3 regions of the Agarivorans sp. D1326 genome follow, and region 3 is predicted to be linked to each of the others. Evidence: predicted binding sites of a transcription regulator. Region 3 holds the regulator's gene; each other region holds the start of a gene.
The links. Region 3 encodes ArgR, which controls arginine synthesis, uptake and breakdown. Its sites were predicted from a motif close to ANTGAATANNTATTCANT; they were not measured.
Positions count from the first base shown of each region.

Region 1 (5,644 bases), on a different contig from region 3:
ATTAGCCAATAGCTTGTTGTCTGGTGCTAGCGAAACAATGGCCGCTTTAGCGCCTTCTAACTTAACCCGAAGCTTTTCACCTAGCTCCTGTAGCTCTGGCTCCACTAAGCGCTCGTCGTAGATTTTTGATAGCCAAGTATCGGCTTTCATAAATACCATTTCTAGCATTGCTAAGCGGTTATCAAAGAATGGCCACGCGCGCATTTCGGTTAGCAGCTCGCTTTTACCTTCTTTAATTAAACCTTCGAATGCCGCACCGCTACCTAACCAAGCTGGCAGCAATAGGCGGTTTTGGCTCCATGAGAAAATCCATGGGATAGCACGTAAGCTTTCTACACCACCGTCTGAGCGACGCTTGGCTGGGCGGCTGCCCAATGGCAGTTTAGCTAACTCGCGCTCTGGAGTAGCCGAGCGGAAGTAAGGCACAAACTCTTCTTCACCCCAAACAATGCCACGGTAGGCTTCACAAGAGGTTTCGGCAATTTGGTCCATCACTTCGCGCCATTCGTCTTTTGGCTCCATGGGTGGAATCAAGTTCGCTTCTAATACTGCGCTGGCGTAGAGGTTTAGGCTATCCATGGCAACTTTAGGTAGGCCGAACTTAAAGCGGATCATTTCGCCCTGCTCAGTTACCCGTAAGCCACCTTTTAGTGAGCCTGGAGGTTGTGATAACAAGGCTGCGTGAGCCGGCGCACCACCACGACCAATTGTACCGCCACGACCGTGGAACAAGGTTAAGCTGATTTGATGGCCTTCACAGATAGATACTAGCGCTTCTTGAGCGCGGTATTGCGCCCACGATGCGGCTAATACACCGGCATCTTTAGCAGAATCTGAGTAGCCAATCATTACATGTTGTTGGCCAGAGATGTAACCGCGGTACCAATCAACTGATAGCAGTTTGCTCATGGTAGCTGGCGCATTGTTCAAATCGTCTAGGGTTTCGAACAAAGGCGCAACCGGCAAGCGGAACGGACAACCAGCTTCTTGCAGTAGCAGTTGCACGGCTAATACGTCAGATGGCTCACTCGCCATAGAGATAATGTAAATGCCTAATGCTTCGCGCTCTTGCTTGGCGATAATGGCACACGTGTCTAGTACTTCTTGTACCGATTCACTTGGCTCCCAATCACGTGGGAACAACGGGCGTTTAGAGTTTAACTCTTGCAGTAAGAAGTGCTGTTTATCGGTTTCGTTCCAATGTGCATAGTCACCCATGCCTAAGTAACGAGTGATTTCTGAGAACACTTCTTCGTGGCGGCCACTGTCTTGGCGAATATCCAAACGTAGTAAGTTGATGCCAAAACAGGCAATACGACGCAGTAGATCTAGCAAGGTGCCGTCGGCGATGATGCCCATGCCGCAGTCTTGTAGCGAGTAGTAACAAAGCTCAAGTGGCTCACGTAGCTGCTCGGTATTGGTGATAATATCGCGCGCTTCGGTGTACTGGCCTTTTAGCTTGGCTGTAAGGTAGTCGTGAGTTTCTTGCAGCTCGCTGCGCAATACTTTTAATAAGGCGCGGTAAGGTTCGTTTTGGTCACCAGTTTGCTCAAGCAGCGCTTCGTTAGCATCGCTCATCGACAATTCGCTAACCAAGGTTTGAATTTCTTTTAAGTAAAGGTCAACGGCAACCCAGCGGCTAGACAACAATACTTCTTCGGTTACTTTAGAAGTAACAAATGGGTTACCGTCACGGTCGCCTCCCATCCAAGATGAGAACACTACTGGCGCAGCATCTAAAGCCATGCGCATATCGAAGTGCTGGCCAAGTTTTTTGTCTAACTGGCGCACAAAGTCTGGCACGGCTTGCCATAGTGAGTTTTCAATTACCGCAAAACCCCATTTAGCTTCATCTACTGGAGTAGGGCGCTGCTGGCGAATTTCGTCGGTGTGCCATGCTTGGTTGATTAGCTGTTCTAAGCGGCTTAGCAGTTGGCTGCGCTCTTGGTCTGGTAAGTCGAGTTCTAACCAATCTAAACAGTTATTAATGGCAACGTGTTTGTTGATTAGGGTACGGCGGGTCACCTCGGTTGGGTGCGCGGTAAGTACCAGCTCAATATTTAGCTGTGCCACTGCATGGTGGATCTCTGCTTCACTTAAGTTTTCTTGCTTTAGTTTATTGAAAACTTGGACGATAGGATCTTGGGCACAGGTACTGCCTTCGCAGTTACGTGAAATGGTGTGGAATTGCTCGGCGATATTTGCCAAGTTTAGGAATTGGCTAAAGGCGCGGGTTACCGGCAATAGCTCGTCATCACTTAGGTTACGCAATAGCTCCAATAACTGCTCGCGCGCCTCATCATCGTTATTACGTGAGGCCTTAGCTAGCTGGCGTATGGTTTCTACTTTCTCTAGAAACGCTTCTCCCATATGGCTCTTGATCGTGTTACCAAGTAGTTGTCCGAGTAGACTCACATTTCCTCGTAACGAGGCGTTAATCTCCTGAGGCATATTCTGGCTCATTGTCTTTCCTTCACTGTTTGCGTTTGCTAGCGATTATTGAAATTTTTTTACTAAATCACCCTAGTCCTAGGGCAAAAACATACCTAAGACCGAGCATATAGTCAAAATACCTGTAATTAAATTACAAATAACGCTGTTTCCTTTGCTTAGGATCAAGCGGCTATTTATAGATTGTTACTCATATTTTAATAAGGGCAACTTTGTTTGGCTTACTTTTTAACCTATATGCGTAAATTTAACAATAAATAAAAATTCATTTTTATTGCATAAAGAATTGCCTGTGGTATTCTCCGTTTATATTAAAGACAGCTAGTTTTTTTTGAGCTGACAAGCGTGACATTTTGTTCATTTGGTCAGTAAAATGCAGCTCAATAAATAACACTATGCCATAAGATTTCAAGGGAACAAGAAACGATGTTAAAGGCAGCGATTGTTGGTGCAAGTGGATACACCGGAGCAGAGTTGGCAGGCTATGTAAGTCGCCATTCAGATTTAGAACTTGCCGGGTTGTATGTTTCAGAGCGAAGTGTAGACGCAGGCAAGGCGCTATCTACTCTGCACGGCAAATTACGCGGTGTGGTTGACGCTCCAGTGCAACCGTTAATTGTGGCTGATATCGCCAAAAACTTTGCTAATATTGATATTGTTTTGTTAGCCACTGCTCACGAAGTAAGCCATGATTTAGCCGAAGCATTTTTAAATGCAGGTTGTCAGGTCTTCGATTTGTCTGGTGCCTTCCGTGTTCAAAGCGCAGAGTTTTACGAAAAATTCTACGGTTTTACTCATCAGTTCCCCGAGTTATTAGAAAAAGCGGTATACGGTTTAGCTGAATGGAATGCCGAGAAAATTAAGCAAACGGATTTAGTCGCTGTAGCAGGTTGTTACCCAACTGCATCATTAACCGCGCTTAAGCCATTAGTTGAAGCTGGGTTGGTTGAGTCAAGCAACAAAGCGGTAATTAATGCTACTAGTGGCGTAAGTGGTGCAGGGCGCAAAGCCTCGTTAACTAGCTCATTCTGCGAAGTAAGCCTAGCGCCTTATGGGGTGTTTAATCACCGCCACCAACCAGAAATTGCTGCCCACTTAGGTCACCCAGTGATCTTCACTCCACATTTGGGTAACTTTAAACGCGGTATTTTAGCCACCATTAATGTGGTGCTAAAAGCAGGCACCACTGAAGAGCAAGTAAATGCGGCTTATCAGCAAGCGTATGCAGGCCAAAACATTGTGCGCATATTGGAAGGTGAGTGGCCTTCTATTGCCAAAGTAGAAAACACACCGTTTATTGATGTGGCTTGGCAACAACAAGGTGAAGACTTAATTGTGGTATCAGCTGAAGATAACCTATTAAAAGGTGCAGCTAGCCAAGCTATCCAGTGTTTGAATATTCGTAATGGCTTTGCCCTTACTGAGTCGCTGGTTTAGGAGCAGGCAATGAAACCATTAGTGATTAAGTTAGGCGGTGCCGTTTTAAATAACAGCCTAGCCCTAGACAATTTATTTGCTGCCTTGCAACAAGTTAAGCAACCTATTGTATTAGTGCATGGTGGCGGTGTAGTCGTAGAAGATGTATTAGCTAAAACCGGCTTTGTATCAGAAAAGTTAGACGGTTTGCGCATAACACCTAAAGAGCAAATTCCTTATGTAGTGGGTGCCTTGGCAGGTACCAGCAATAAGTTGTTGTTAGCGCAAGCGCTAAAAGCAGGTTTGTCGGCTGTGGGCTTGTGTTTAAGTGATGCAGGCTCTTGTAAAGTAAGCCAAATGGATGCACGTTTAGGCCACGTTGGCGAGGCATCTTTAGGCAACCCTGCATTGTTAAATAGCCTTATTGAGCTGGGCCACGTGCCGGTAATGAGCTCAATTGGTATTGGCGAAGACGGCGAACTTTACAATGTGAATGCCGACCAAGCTGCGTTAGCGGTGTGTAAATTGCTGCAGGGCCAATTGGTGTTATTATCCGATGTGGCTGGCGTACTCGACCAAGATAAACAGCTGGTGGCTGAGCTAAATAGCGCACTGGCTGACAAATTGATTGCCGATGGTGTGATTACCGATGGCATGACGGTAAAAGTTAAAGCGGCTCTAGAGGCTGCCGAATTTTTGCAAACACCGGTTTCGCTAGCATCATGGAAAGATCCTGCGAAACTCGCCAGCTTGTTAGCTGGACAAACATATAAAGGTGAGTCGGTAGGGACTCAGGTTACCGTTTAAGGAAAGATGATGAGTGATTTTAAACACCTGTTAAGCTTGCAGGATCTAACTCAAGAACAAATTTTAGGGCTGCTTGAGCTGGCCGCTAAAATTAAAAAAACACCCGCAGATTATGGGCAAACCCTTGCAGGTAAAAGTGTTGTAACTTTGTTTGAAAAACCATCATTACGTACACGAGTAACTTTTGATATTGGCATTAACCGTTTAGGCGGACATGCGGTTTATTTAGACCAGCAAAATGGTGCGATGGGCGAGCGTGAAAGTGTGAAAGACTTTGCCTCTAACATTACCCGTTGGGCTGATGCGATTGTAGCGCGAGTGTTTTCTCATAAAACCCTACAAACTTTGCGTGAGCATTCGTCGGTACCAATTATCAACTCACTGTGTGATTTGTACCACCCATGCCAAGGCTTAGCTGATTTCCAAACCATCGCTGAGCACTACTCAGATTTAAGCAAAGTTAAGCTGGCTTACTTAGGCGATGGCAACAATGTGACGCATTCATTATTGTTAGGCGGCGCTATTTTAGGCATGGAAGTGGCTGCCGTTTGCCCGCTAGGCTCAAGCCCAGATGCGCAAGTTGTGCAAAAAGCTAATCAATTAGCCAAAGCGCATGGCGGCAAAATTGTAGTGACCAATACCGTTGAAGACATTAAAGGCTACGACGTAGTATATGGTGATACTTGGGTATCGATGGGCGACGATACGCCACTGCAATCAGTTAAAGATAAGTTTATGGCTTATCAAATTAACCAGAATTTGATGCAACAATGTGCTATTAACCACGTGCTGCACTGCCAACCTGCTCACCGCGAGTTGGAAATTACTTCGGAAGTGATGGACGGTCCTCAATCTTTGATTTTTGATCAAGCCGAGAATCGTATGCATGCACAAAACGCCGTACTAGTAAGTTTATTAAGTTAGTGAATGTTCAGCTCTAGGCTGAGTTAAACAAGGAATTTTTAAATGT
Region 1 is NZ_JBTWEN010000005.1:18,476-24,119, reverse strand. Features, by position in the region: gene ppc (phosphoenolpyruvate carboxylase) at 1-2,463, opposite strand, end outside; gene argC (N-acetyl-gamma-glutamyl-phosphate reductase) at 2,878-3,888, shown strand; gene argB (acetylglutamate kinase) at 3,898-4,674, shown strand; gene ACYFDN_RS10975 (ornithine carbamoyltransferase) at 4,684-5,598, shown strand; gene ACYFDN_RS10970 (argininosuccinate synthase) at 5,641-5,644, shown strand, end outside.
Region 1: argC (N-acetyl-gamma-glutamyl-phosphate reductase) is a predicted target of ArgR. The motif match lies at 2,704-2,721, and genes of this name have one in related genera.

Region 2 (5,644 bases), on a different contig from region 3:
CATGGGCCTTAAACTGCTATACGCAGATGGGCGAGTTGAATCGTATGACCCAGTTTAAAGACAAGTCGACTAAGTACGCCAACAATACTAATGCGGGTTTATATACTTATCCTGCGTTAATGGCCGCCGATATTTTATTGTATCAGGCTAATGCTGTGCCAGTAGGAGACGATCAAAAACAACACCTTGAGCTAACTCGTGATATCGCCCATCGCTTTAATAACCTTTATGGCGAGATCTTTACCGTTCCTGAACCATTTATTCCAAAATTTGGTGCGCGGGTTATGTCTTTGCAAGAGCCAACCAAGAAAATGTCTAAGTCTGACGACAACCCTAAGGCTTTCATTCTATTGAGTGACACGCCTAAACAGATCGCCAAGAAGATTAAAGCTTCGGTGACTGACTCTGATGAGCAGGCGCGTATCTACTTTGACCGCGATGAAAAGCCTGGTGTATCTAACTTGCTTACTTTGCAATCGGTGGCAACTGGTAAGTCAATTGATGACTTAGTAGCAAGCTACGAAGGTAAAATGTATGGTCACCTGAAGGTTGACACCGCTGACGCTGTGGTTGCGATGATGGAGCCTATTCAAGCGCGCTATCAAGCGCTACGAGAAGATGAGGCCGCTTTGCAGGCTATTATGGCTAAAGGCGCAGAACGTGCCAGTGAGCAAGCCAGTAAAACTCTACGCGCAGTTTATGATGTACTAGGTTTTATTAGTTTGAAGTAGCAGCGACTTAATTAACGAAAAGCCCAGCTAATTGCTGGGCTTTTTTATGTCTGTTACTACTAGTGGCATAGCTAAGTGCTTGCTAGTATCTATTTGTATATCAATGTGTTGATAACTGGCTCTGTGAGGAATAGATGGATCTTGAACGTAAAACCTTAGTTGTGTCGGCAATAATTGCTTTGCTGCTCGCTATGTGGGGCATAGCCATGGGAGTCTACACCGAATCTGGCGCTATTATGCTAGATGGCGTATTCAATCTATTATCCTCAGTTATGGCATTCATAGGTATCCGTATCGCCTACTTAACCAGCCAAAACTACAATGAACGTTTTCCGATGGGCTATTTTGCCTTCGAGCCCTTAATGGTCATGGTGAAAGGCATCTCGATTTTAGTATTGGTAGCATTTGCCTTATCAGCCAATTTGCAAACCATGCTAGCTGGAGGGCGAGAACCGCAAATAGGCATGATGTTAGTGTATGTGGTGCCGGCCGTGGCAGGATGTTTACTTGCCTGGTTTGTATGTTTGCGTAGCAATCAAAAACAAGCATCTAATTTACTCCTAGCGGAGCAGCAGGGGTGGTTAATCAACTCTGTGATCTCTGGTGCTATTGGCGTCGCGCTTATCATTGTGTTGTTGATCCAAGATAGCAGCATCGGCTGGATAGCCCGCTACGTAGACCAAATATTGGTAATTGTGTTCTCCTTGGTGTTTCTAAAAGATCCGTATTTATTGGTTAAAAACGGCTTTAAGGAGTTACTGCTTAGTGCGCCTGATGATGCCCACACTAAGCCGTTTTTAGCGGCACTTAATGAGCAATCTCTAATAGATGGTTTTAGTGTTGCTGATGCCATGGTAATGAAAACCGGTCGCAGATTTTGGGTAACTCTAGAGTTAGAATGCCAACAATCTCAACTTGCCCTTAGCGATTTAGTGCAGCAGCGTAAACAGCTGCGAGCATTAGCCAATCAGTTTTATGAGAATAACTACACTGAGATAGTATTTGTTGAGCCTAGAGCTTCGAGCGAAGACGCTGCAAGTTGAATTAAACTAAACTGCACCGAATAGTCGCTGTGTCGCCGTTTAAAATCGGCTACTATAGCGACTTTCTTGGTTTTGACTTATACACGGTTTGCTCAAGCTACATGTTACTTATCATCGACAATTACGACTCATTTACCTACAACCTATATCAATACTTTTCGCAGTTAGGTATTCAGGTTGAAGTGCGTCGTAACGATCAAATTACTCTAGAGCAAATTGAACTCTTAGCCCCCAGCCATTTGGTAATATCGCCTGGTCCCTGCTCGCCTAATGAGGCTGGTATATCTCTAGATGTGATTGCCAGGTTTGCTCAGCGCTTGCCTATTTTGGGGGTGTGTTTGGGTCATCAATGCATTGCGCAGCATTTTGGCGCACAGGTGGTGCGTGCAGCAGAAGCTATGCACGGCAAAGTGCGGCCCATTTATCATCAGCAGCAATCAGTATTTAAGGGCTTGGCTAATCCACAAATGGTAACGCGTTATCATTCTTTAGTGGTGGCGAAAGACAGCTTGCCAGAGTGCTTAGAAGTCACGGCATGGAGCCAAGATGGTGAGGGCGAAGCGCATGAAATTATGGGGCTAAAACACCGGGATTTACCGATCCATGCAGTGCAGTTTCATCCAGAAAGTATACTTACACAACAAGGTTTACAGTTATTAGCTAACTTTGTTGATTCTACAAAGTAGAACGTTTTAGATTCTATAAATGCTTATATAGTGATTTTATAGAATGAATAGATTGTGCATATTTATGCTGTAGTGGCTAAGTCTTTGGCTGTTTTCTGTCAGCTTAGCAATAATTGATTTAGAACTATGCACTGAATATGCGTAAAAATGGCCATATTTTGTATGGCTCAAAGGCACTATGCTCAGACAAGGCTCTTGAGATTTGCCATAATCGCCAAACTGTTTACAAACTATTAACCTTTCTGGCCCTGTATAACGGAATAGCCAGAAAGCTAAAAGGAGAACACTACATGTCACACGCTGTTACTCGCGCGCTATTCGATGAAGTTATGGTTCCAAACTATGCACCAGCGGCCATTATTCCGGTGAAGGGTGAAGGTTCGCGTTTATGGGATCAAGACGGTCGTGAGTATATCGACTTTGCTGGTGGTATCGCCGTTAACTGCTTAGGCCATTGTCATCCTGCGTTGGTGAAGAGCTTAACCGACCAAGGCAACTCACTGTGGCACTTAAGTAATGTACTCACTAATGAGCCAGCATTGCGTTTAGCCAAAAAATTGGTAGACAGTACCTTTTCTGAGAAAGTGTTCTTTTGTAATTCTGGCGCAGAAGCCAACGAAGCCGCACTAAAACTAGCGCGCCGTTATGCTATTGAGCATGGCTCTGCCGATAAAACCAAAATCATCGCTTTTGAACAAGGCTTCCATGGACGTACTTTCTTTACCGTAACCGTGGGTGGTCAAGCAACTTATTCAGACGGCTTTGGACCAAAACCCGGCGATGTAGAACACATTCCTTACAATGATCTTGCAGCCTTAGAAGCCATTATTGATGATCAAACCTGCGCGGTGATGATGGAGCCCTTGCAAGGTGAAGGCGGCATTATTAGCCCTGACTTAGAGTTTGCCCAAAAAGTACGTGAGCTATGTGATAAACACCAAGCATTGCTAATTTTTGATGAAGTGCAAACCGGTGTCGGCCGTACTGGCGAACTATACGCATACATGGGCTTAGGTGTAACGCCAGATATTTTAACCTCGGCTAAAGCCTTAGGCGGCGGTTTCCCAATTGGCGCGATGTTAACCACTACTGCTATTGCAGCTTCAATGAAAGTCGGCACCCACGGTAGCACCTATGGTGGTAACCCATTGGCTTGTGCCGTAGCCGAAACGGCTTTTGATATTGTTAATTCTGAAGAAGTGCTAAGTGGCGTTAAGCAACGTGAACAATGGTTTAGAGAAGCACTTAATCGCATCAACGAAAAGTATCAGGTATTTGCAGAAGTACGTGGTAAAGGCTTGCTGTTAGGTGCGGTATTAAATGAACAATACCAGGGCCGAGCTAGAGACTTCTTAGTAGCTGCAGCTGCAGAAGGCTTAATGGTTCTGGTTGCTGGTGCTAATGTTGTGCGTTTTACTCCTTCTCTTATTGTTCCTCAGGCAGACGTTGAATCAGGCATGCAGCGTTTTGAGCAAGCTGTTGCCAACGTGGTAAACGGCTAAATCAGTTGGGCTGAGGCCGTTAAAGGTTTCAGCCCAAGCAATACTTTTAATAAACACAAATAGTGGCTAATACTTAGCTACGGCTTCATGCTATTTAATAAAGGGAGAAATAGCCATGTTAGTTATCCGTCCTATTAAGGAAACGGATTACCCTGCCTTGTTACAAATGGCAGTGGGTTCGGGGATAGGCTTTACTTCTTTACCGGTAGACGAACCTTTATTGCGTGAAAAGCTCGCGCATTCTATTCGTTCGTTTGCTAGTGATATCGACCACCCTGGCGACCTGCATTATTTAATGGTGGCCGAAGAAACCGAAACTGGCGAAGTAGTGGGTACCAGCGCCATAGATGCCGCGGTAGGCATGGCCAGCCCATTTTATACTTATCATCTCGGCAAGGTTGTACATGCTTCACGTAGCCTAAATGTATACAACGTGGTGGAAACCCTCACCTTAACCAATGATTACACCGGTGTGACCGAGCTATGTACTTTATTTTTGCAAGAGTCTCACCGACAAGGCCAAAATGGTCGTTTATTGTCGAAGTGTCGCTTTTTGTTGATGGCCGAGCATCCGCAACGCTTTAACGACTCGGTTATTGCCGAAATGCGCGGCGTATCCGACGAGCAAGGCCGTTCACCTTTCTGGCAATGGCTGCAAGATAACTTCTTTAGTGTTGATTTCCCTACCGCCGATTACCTAACCGGTGTAGGTAAGAAAGAGTTTATTGCTGAACTCATGCCCAAGTATCCCATTTACGTCAATTTGCTTAGTAAAGAAGCGCAAGCTGTAATTGGTGAAGTACATGAAAAAACTCGACCGGCGCTGCGATTATTAGAGGCCGAGGGTTTCTGCAAACACGGTTATGTAGACATTTTTGATGCTGGCCCTACCGTTGAGTGTCCACTCAAGCTGATTGAGAGCGTGAAGCATTCCTTCAAAGTAACCGTACATATTGGACAACCTAGCGATGCAGCCGAAGAAATGCTGCTTACCAATGCGCGTTTAAAAGAGTTTAGAGCATGTGTTTCTCAGATAGAGTTAGATACCCAAAAATGCCACGCAGTGATTTCTAAAGAAGCTGCTATGGCCTTAGAGGTGACCGATGGTGAGCAAATTCGCATTGGCGCACTGCGTTTCGAACAATAATTTTGCCCACGGGCAGCAATAAAGGATTTGAGGTTGTAGATGGAACATTTAAATCAGTTTATTAACGGTCAATGGTTGGCTGGTGAGGGCGAGGCTTTTAACTCGATTGATCCGGCTAAAAATGTGTCGGTGTGGCAGGGTAAGTCAGCGCTTGCTAGTCAAGTAGATAACGCAGTAACAGCAGCACGAGACAGCCAATTTGCTTGGTACATGAGCGGTGTTGAGGCGCGCCTTGCAATCATCAAAAAATTTGCTGGCTTGCTTGAAGAAAACAAAGAAGCCTTAGCCTTGGTTATAGCTCAAGAAACGGGGAAACCTTTATGGGAAACTCGTACAGAAATTGCAGCCATGATCGGCAAGGCAGGCATTTCAGAGAAAGCCTATTTTGAGCGTACTGGCGAGTCAAGCTCTGAGCTGCCCATTGCAACTGCGGTATTGCGTCATAAGCCTCATGGAGTGGTTGCGGTTTTTGGTCCATACAACTTCCCGGGTCATTTACCTAATGGCCATATCATCCCAGCGTTGATCGCAGGCA
Region 2 is NZ_JBTWEN010000017.1:15,851-21,494, forward strand. Features, by position in the region: gene trpS (tryptophan--tRNA ligase) at 1-731, shown strand, start outside; gene ACYFDN_RS21130 (cation efflux transmembrane domain-containing protein) at 866-1,774, shown strand; gene ACYFDN_RS21135 (anthranilate synthase component II) at 1,876-2,460, shown strand; gene ACYFDN_RS21140 (aspartate aminotransferase family protein) at 2,751-3,962, shown strand; gene astA (arginine N-succinyltransferase) at 4,078-5,109, shown strand; gene astD (succinylglutamate-semialdehyde dehydrogenase) at 5,149-5,644, shown strand, end outside.
Region 2: ACYFDN_RS21140 (aspartate aminotransferase family protein) is a predicted target of ArgR. The motif match lies at 2,514-2,531, and genes of this name have one in related genera.

Region 3 (5,644 bases):
GCGCAAATAAATGGGCAACAACAGCTTTATAATTAACCTGAACTCGGGATAAGGGAGTGACGATAACTCTGCAAGCCAGTACTCAATCTCGCTTCATGTTTCTGGCGAGATAGGTTTGCTTAGTTCAAGGCGAAACTGCATGCCAATAGCTAGCCTATTGCAAGTAGCTACAACACCGAAATAATTAAAAGAGGCCGTCAGAAACCGTTTATTATCCCAAGCCTAGCTTAGTTAGGTACTTCGACAACATGCGGATACAAAAAAGGAGTGCATTGCACTCCTTTTTAGAATTTAAAATTTGTAATTAAACAAATTCTACGCCTTTATCGATATCACCGTGTAAGGTGTCTAACATGCCGTCAATTGCAGCTTTCTCAAATGCGCTAATTTCACCGTAAGGTAAGATTTCAGCAACACCTTGAGGACCCAAGCGTACTGGTTGAGCAAAGAACTTAGCATGTTCACTGCCGCCATCAACGTAGGCACACTCAATTACGTCTTCGCCTTGAGCGGCTTTAACTAAAGACAAACAGAAACGTGCGGCTGCTTGACCCATAGAAAGTGTTGCGCTACCGCCACCCGCTTTAGCTTCAACTACTTCAGTACCGGCGTTTTGAATGCGCGTGGTCATCGCGGCAATCTCTTCACCGGTGAATGAAATACCATCTAGCTGAGATAACAATGGCAAGATAGTTACACCACTGTGGCCACCAATAACGTTTAAGTTAATGTCGGCAGGGTTTAAGCCTTTTGCTTCAGCAATAAATGTTTCAGAGCGGATTACGTCAAGAGTCGTTACACCAAACAATTTAGCAGGGTCGTATACACCGGCTTTTTTCAATACTTCTGCAGCAATTGGCACAGTAGTATTTACAGGGTTAGTGATAATGCCGATACACGCTTTAGGGCAGGTAACAGCAACTTTCTCGATAAGGTTTTTAACAATACCAGCGTTGATGTTGAATAGATCTGAACGATCCATACCTGGCTTACGCGCCACACCAGCTGAAATAAGAACAATATCGGCACCTTCTAGGGCCGGGCTTGGGTCTTCGCCTGCAAATCCTTTAATGGCCACTTGTGTAGGGATGTGGCTCAAATCTACAGCAACACCTGGTGTTACTGGGGCGATGTCGTAAAGCGAAAGTTCAGAACCAGCGGGTAACTGAGTTTTTAATAGTAATGAAAGGGCTTGGCCAATTCCGCCTGCAGCACCTAATACGGCAACTTTCATCAAACTTCTCCATGCTTTTTGTAGTTGTAGAGGGGATGTCTATAGAGACAGCTGACAAGATAACGGAATCCGCCTCAAAATACAATTTAGCAACATTTTTAAAGCAAGTTTAAAACAGGAAAAGGTTGCCTTAATCACACTTTAACAATATGGCTTAAGACCTTGGTCTAACAGTATTTGTTAGTTAAAAAAGGACTGATATATTGTTTGGTAAGTGCCATTATTTTTTAACACTTTAAGCGCATGGTTGATTTGATTCAGCAGGTCTTCGTCTTGCTTGGAAACAGCCATTCCCAAACCACTAGCAGGATAGCTTTCATCGACTTGAGTAACAAAGTTGGGATGACTCGCTAACCAGTAATGCGCAGCAGCGGCATCCAAAAACACCGCATCTATTTTCGTTTGTTCTAAATCATTAAGTGCCAATTGATAACTGGGGTAAGCAATCGACAAAATATCTGGTCGTTGCTCACGTAAAAAACGCATAAAGCTAGAACCGCTTTGTACTGCCACAACAGCGCTATTAGCCAAGACCTGTCCCGAGCTAGTTATATATACCGCCATGTTGTCAAAATACGCATCGCTAAAATTAACTAACTGTTTTCGCTGCTCGGTGATGTCTAAAGCTGAAATCGCCAAGTTATAGTGCCCTGCCGCAACACTCGTCAGCAAACTGTCAAAAGGCTGATGGTAAAACTCACATTCTCTGTTTATTTGTATACACACCGCTTTGGCTAATTCGATATCAAAACCCACTAATTGCTTTTGCTCGTCAAAGGCTTCAAATGGTGGGTAAGAGGCTTCGGTAACAATTCGTAAGGGTTTATCTTCAGCAAAGGCTGAACTAAACACAAAAACAGGAAAAAGAATGAAAAGTTTAATCCACATAATCAACTACTCATCGAGTCGGATGGGGCTATCATAATTCAGCTTAGCAAAGGCTCACAACTAATTGTTATTAAATGCAATAATAATTCTGTGTCAGAGTATGCATTTATATGCATAAAACTAGAATAAAGTTGAATTAGAGTAAAAAGTTGGCGACAATGGCAACGGATTTATAAGCTCGGATCACCGATGAAATATAGCGATAAACAAGAACAGTTAATAAAAGCCTTTAAATCACTGTTAAAAGAGGAACGATTTGGCTCACAAGCCGAAATAGTGACCGCCCTGCAAGAGCAAGGTTTCGAAAACATTAATCAATCGAAAGTGTCACGCATGTTAAGTAAGTTTGGCGCGGTGCGTACTCGTAACGCAAAAATGGAAATGGTTTACTGCTTACCAGCAGAATTAGGGGTTCCAACCGTTTCTAGCCAACTAAAAATCTTAGTATTAGAAATGGATTTCAATGACGCTCTCATCGTTATCCACACCAGCCCCGGCGCAGCTCAACTAATAGCCCGTTTGTTAGATTCATTAGGCAAAGCTGAGGGTATTCTTGGCACCATTGCTGGTGATGACACCATTTTTATCACCCCTACTCGCCAAGTAGATATTGCCGATGTCTTCCAGTCAGTGAAAGAACTCTTTGAAGTTGGCTAACTAAGCCTAATTAGCTTCCCTAAAGCGATGCTTTAGGGAAGACAAATGCCGCATCCCCATCTACCGACAACCATACTTTTGTGCCAGCACTCGCCTGCCAATGATCGCGCATACGCGCATGTATTACCCGCTCAGGCATACCGCTTAGCTGCAATCTAAAGTGGGTTTCGTTACCCATTGCATGCACTGATATCACTGTAGCTTCTATCTGATCTTTGTTTTCGAGCTGGTGTACCACGATATCTTTAGCCCGCACAATAATCTCTGCCATCTGCTGATCTTCGATGTCAGCTGCAGCAAATGCTCCAAGTGGCGTGTTAACTTTGTGCCCTTCAACTTCCACTTCAAAGCGATTGCTAGGGCCAAATAACGCTGCCACAAAGGCGTTTTTCGGATTGTTGTAAATTTCTTGAGGGCTAGCATTTTGCACAATCTCCCCCTTCTCCATCACTACAATTTTATCGGCGATAAACATTGCTTCTAGTGGATCGTGAGTCACCATTACCGCAGGGGTATTGGTTTTCTTCAGTACATCAAGGGTTTCTTCACGTACTTGCTGACGAAGATGCTCATCAAGCGCGGAGAAAGGCTCATCTAGCAGTAAAGTGCTTGGCTCTGGAGCTAAGGCACGAAGTAGAGCTACCCGCTGCTGCTGGCCACCCGACAAGGTATGCGGAAAGCGCTCTAACAAGCCTTGCATGCCCATATTATCTAGGCTTTCCTCAATCCAATTACGCCGCTTCGCAAGATCTTGCTGTTTACGTAAACCATACTCGATATTTTTACGCACACTCATATGAGGGAATAAGGCATAGTCTTGGAACATCATGCCAATGGCCCGTTGCTCTGGTGCTAGATGAATCGCTTGCTTAGGCGCAGCCACTAGCTTGTCTTGCAAGTAAAGCTCGCCACTTTGTAGTCGCTCTAAACCGGCGATAAGGCGTAACAGTGTGGTTTTACCACAACCCGATGGACCCAATAGCGCAACGATTTGATTCTCGTTCACTTCAATGCTGACATTTTTTAATGCCTGTTGTTCGCCGTAAAAATGATTAACTTTGCGTAAAACAATACTCATTGCGGGTTTATTGTCCTTGTGGGCGACGTTCAGAAGAACCGATATTTCGACTCATGATAATAACCGGGATAATGCCCGCCAGTAATATAGTTAATGCAGCCAAAGCGCTTTGCTCAAGCTGTTCTAAAGACGCCAAATCCCATACTTGGGTTGATAAAGTATCAAAATTAAACGGCCTTAGTATCAGGGTGATAGGCAACTCTTTCATGGTGTCTACAAACACCAGTAGCATGGCGGTGAGCACACTTGGTCGTATTAAAGGGAGATGAATTCGCCATAGCGTCTTACCTGAACGACTGCCAAGAATACGTGAGGCGTCATCCATTTCAGGAGTGATTTTGGTAAGGCTAGCGTCAAGAGTACGATAGCTTAAAGCGATAAAACGCAGCGAATAGGCTAATACCAAGGCGCTACCGGTGCCAGTGAGCAATAAGCCGGTGGGATAATCAAACCAGGCTTTCATTACGCTATCAACCGCATTATCAAACACACCAAGCGGGTACAAAATGCCCACTGCTAGCACCGCACCAGGGATGGCATACCCCAAGGTTGCAGCCTCGGCGATGCTACGCATTTTGTTGCTTTTAGATAAGCGGACCCCGTAGGCTAGCAACAACCCCAAAATCGTTGTTAGTAACGCGGCCATAATTGCCAGAGAAAAACTGTTCCAAGCACTATTTAAGTACTGCTCTAATCCTTGGTCTAAATTGCGTAATGCATAATTAGTTAACACCGTGATAGGCAAGATGAAACCAAGGCTAATAGGCAACAAACATAAAGCGGTAGCTAGCCACGCTTTAAAGCCCGAAAGCGGTTCGGCAAACATAGCGGGAGATTGACCGGTCAGCTTATAAAACTTACCAGCGTTGCGGCTGTAGCGCTCTAAACCCAGCAGCAAGATAGAAAAACTCACCAGCATTAAAGCTATTTGAGCGGCGGCTGAAAGGCTGCTCATGTTTAGCCACACATCAAATATTCCCGCGGTTAACGTAGGCACTGCAAAAAACTCTACCGTGCCGTATTCATTAATGGTTTCCATAAGCGCTAATGTAACCCCAACCACAATGGCAGGTCGCGCTAGTGGCAATGCCACTTTGAAAAAGCTCTGAGTTTGACTTTTGCCTAGGCAGCGGCTCATTTCAAAAAGCTGTGCAGCTTGCTCTACAAAAGCAGCTCGCGCTAACAAATACACATAGGGATACAGCACTAAACTCAATACCGCAATGGCACCCTGAATGGAGCGAATTTCCGGGAACCAGTAGTCTCGTGCGGTTTGCCAGCCAAATAGAGCGCGCAAGCTTTTTTGCACAAAACCTGCGTATTCAAGCTGGTCAGTAATAACAAAGGCGAGAATGTAACTTGGTACCGCCAAGGGTAGCAATAGCGCCCATACCAAAACCGATTTCAGGGGAAAATTAAAGCGCGTGACCAACCAGGCCGCACCGGTACCCATTAAACTGGTAAATAAAGCCACGCCCAAACACAGCATTAAAGTGTTTTTAACGTAAATCCAAAATACCGTATCCAGTAAGTGTTGCCAGATTTCTTGGTTGTCGGCCCATGAGAGCATCAAAATGGTGGCAATAGGGACAATGGCTAAGGCAGCAATTGCTAAGGCAAGCCATACCCAAGGGTCAAAGCGTAAACGAGCTAACGAGAAAGGCGAAGTAGAATTGGCGGTAGTGCTCATAGCTTCCAAATAAAAAAACGGCACAGAGCCGAAAACTAATAAAGCTGACCTAAGGCCAGCTTTATTGACGCTTGCTAATAGAATAGCAAGTTTAACA
Region 3 is NZ_JBTWEN010000009.1:50,855-56,498, forward strand. Features, by position in the region: gene mdh (malate dehydrogenase) at 305-1,234, opposite strand; gene ACYFDN_RS16765 (transporter substrate-binding domain-containing protein) at 1,415-2,122, opposite strand; gene argR (transcriptional regulator ArgR) at 2,312-2,779, shown strand; gene ACYFDN_RS16775 (ABC transporter ATP-binding protein) at 2,799-3,857, opposite strand; gene ACYFDN_RS16780 (ABC transporter permease) at 3,865-5,547, opposite strand.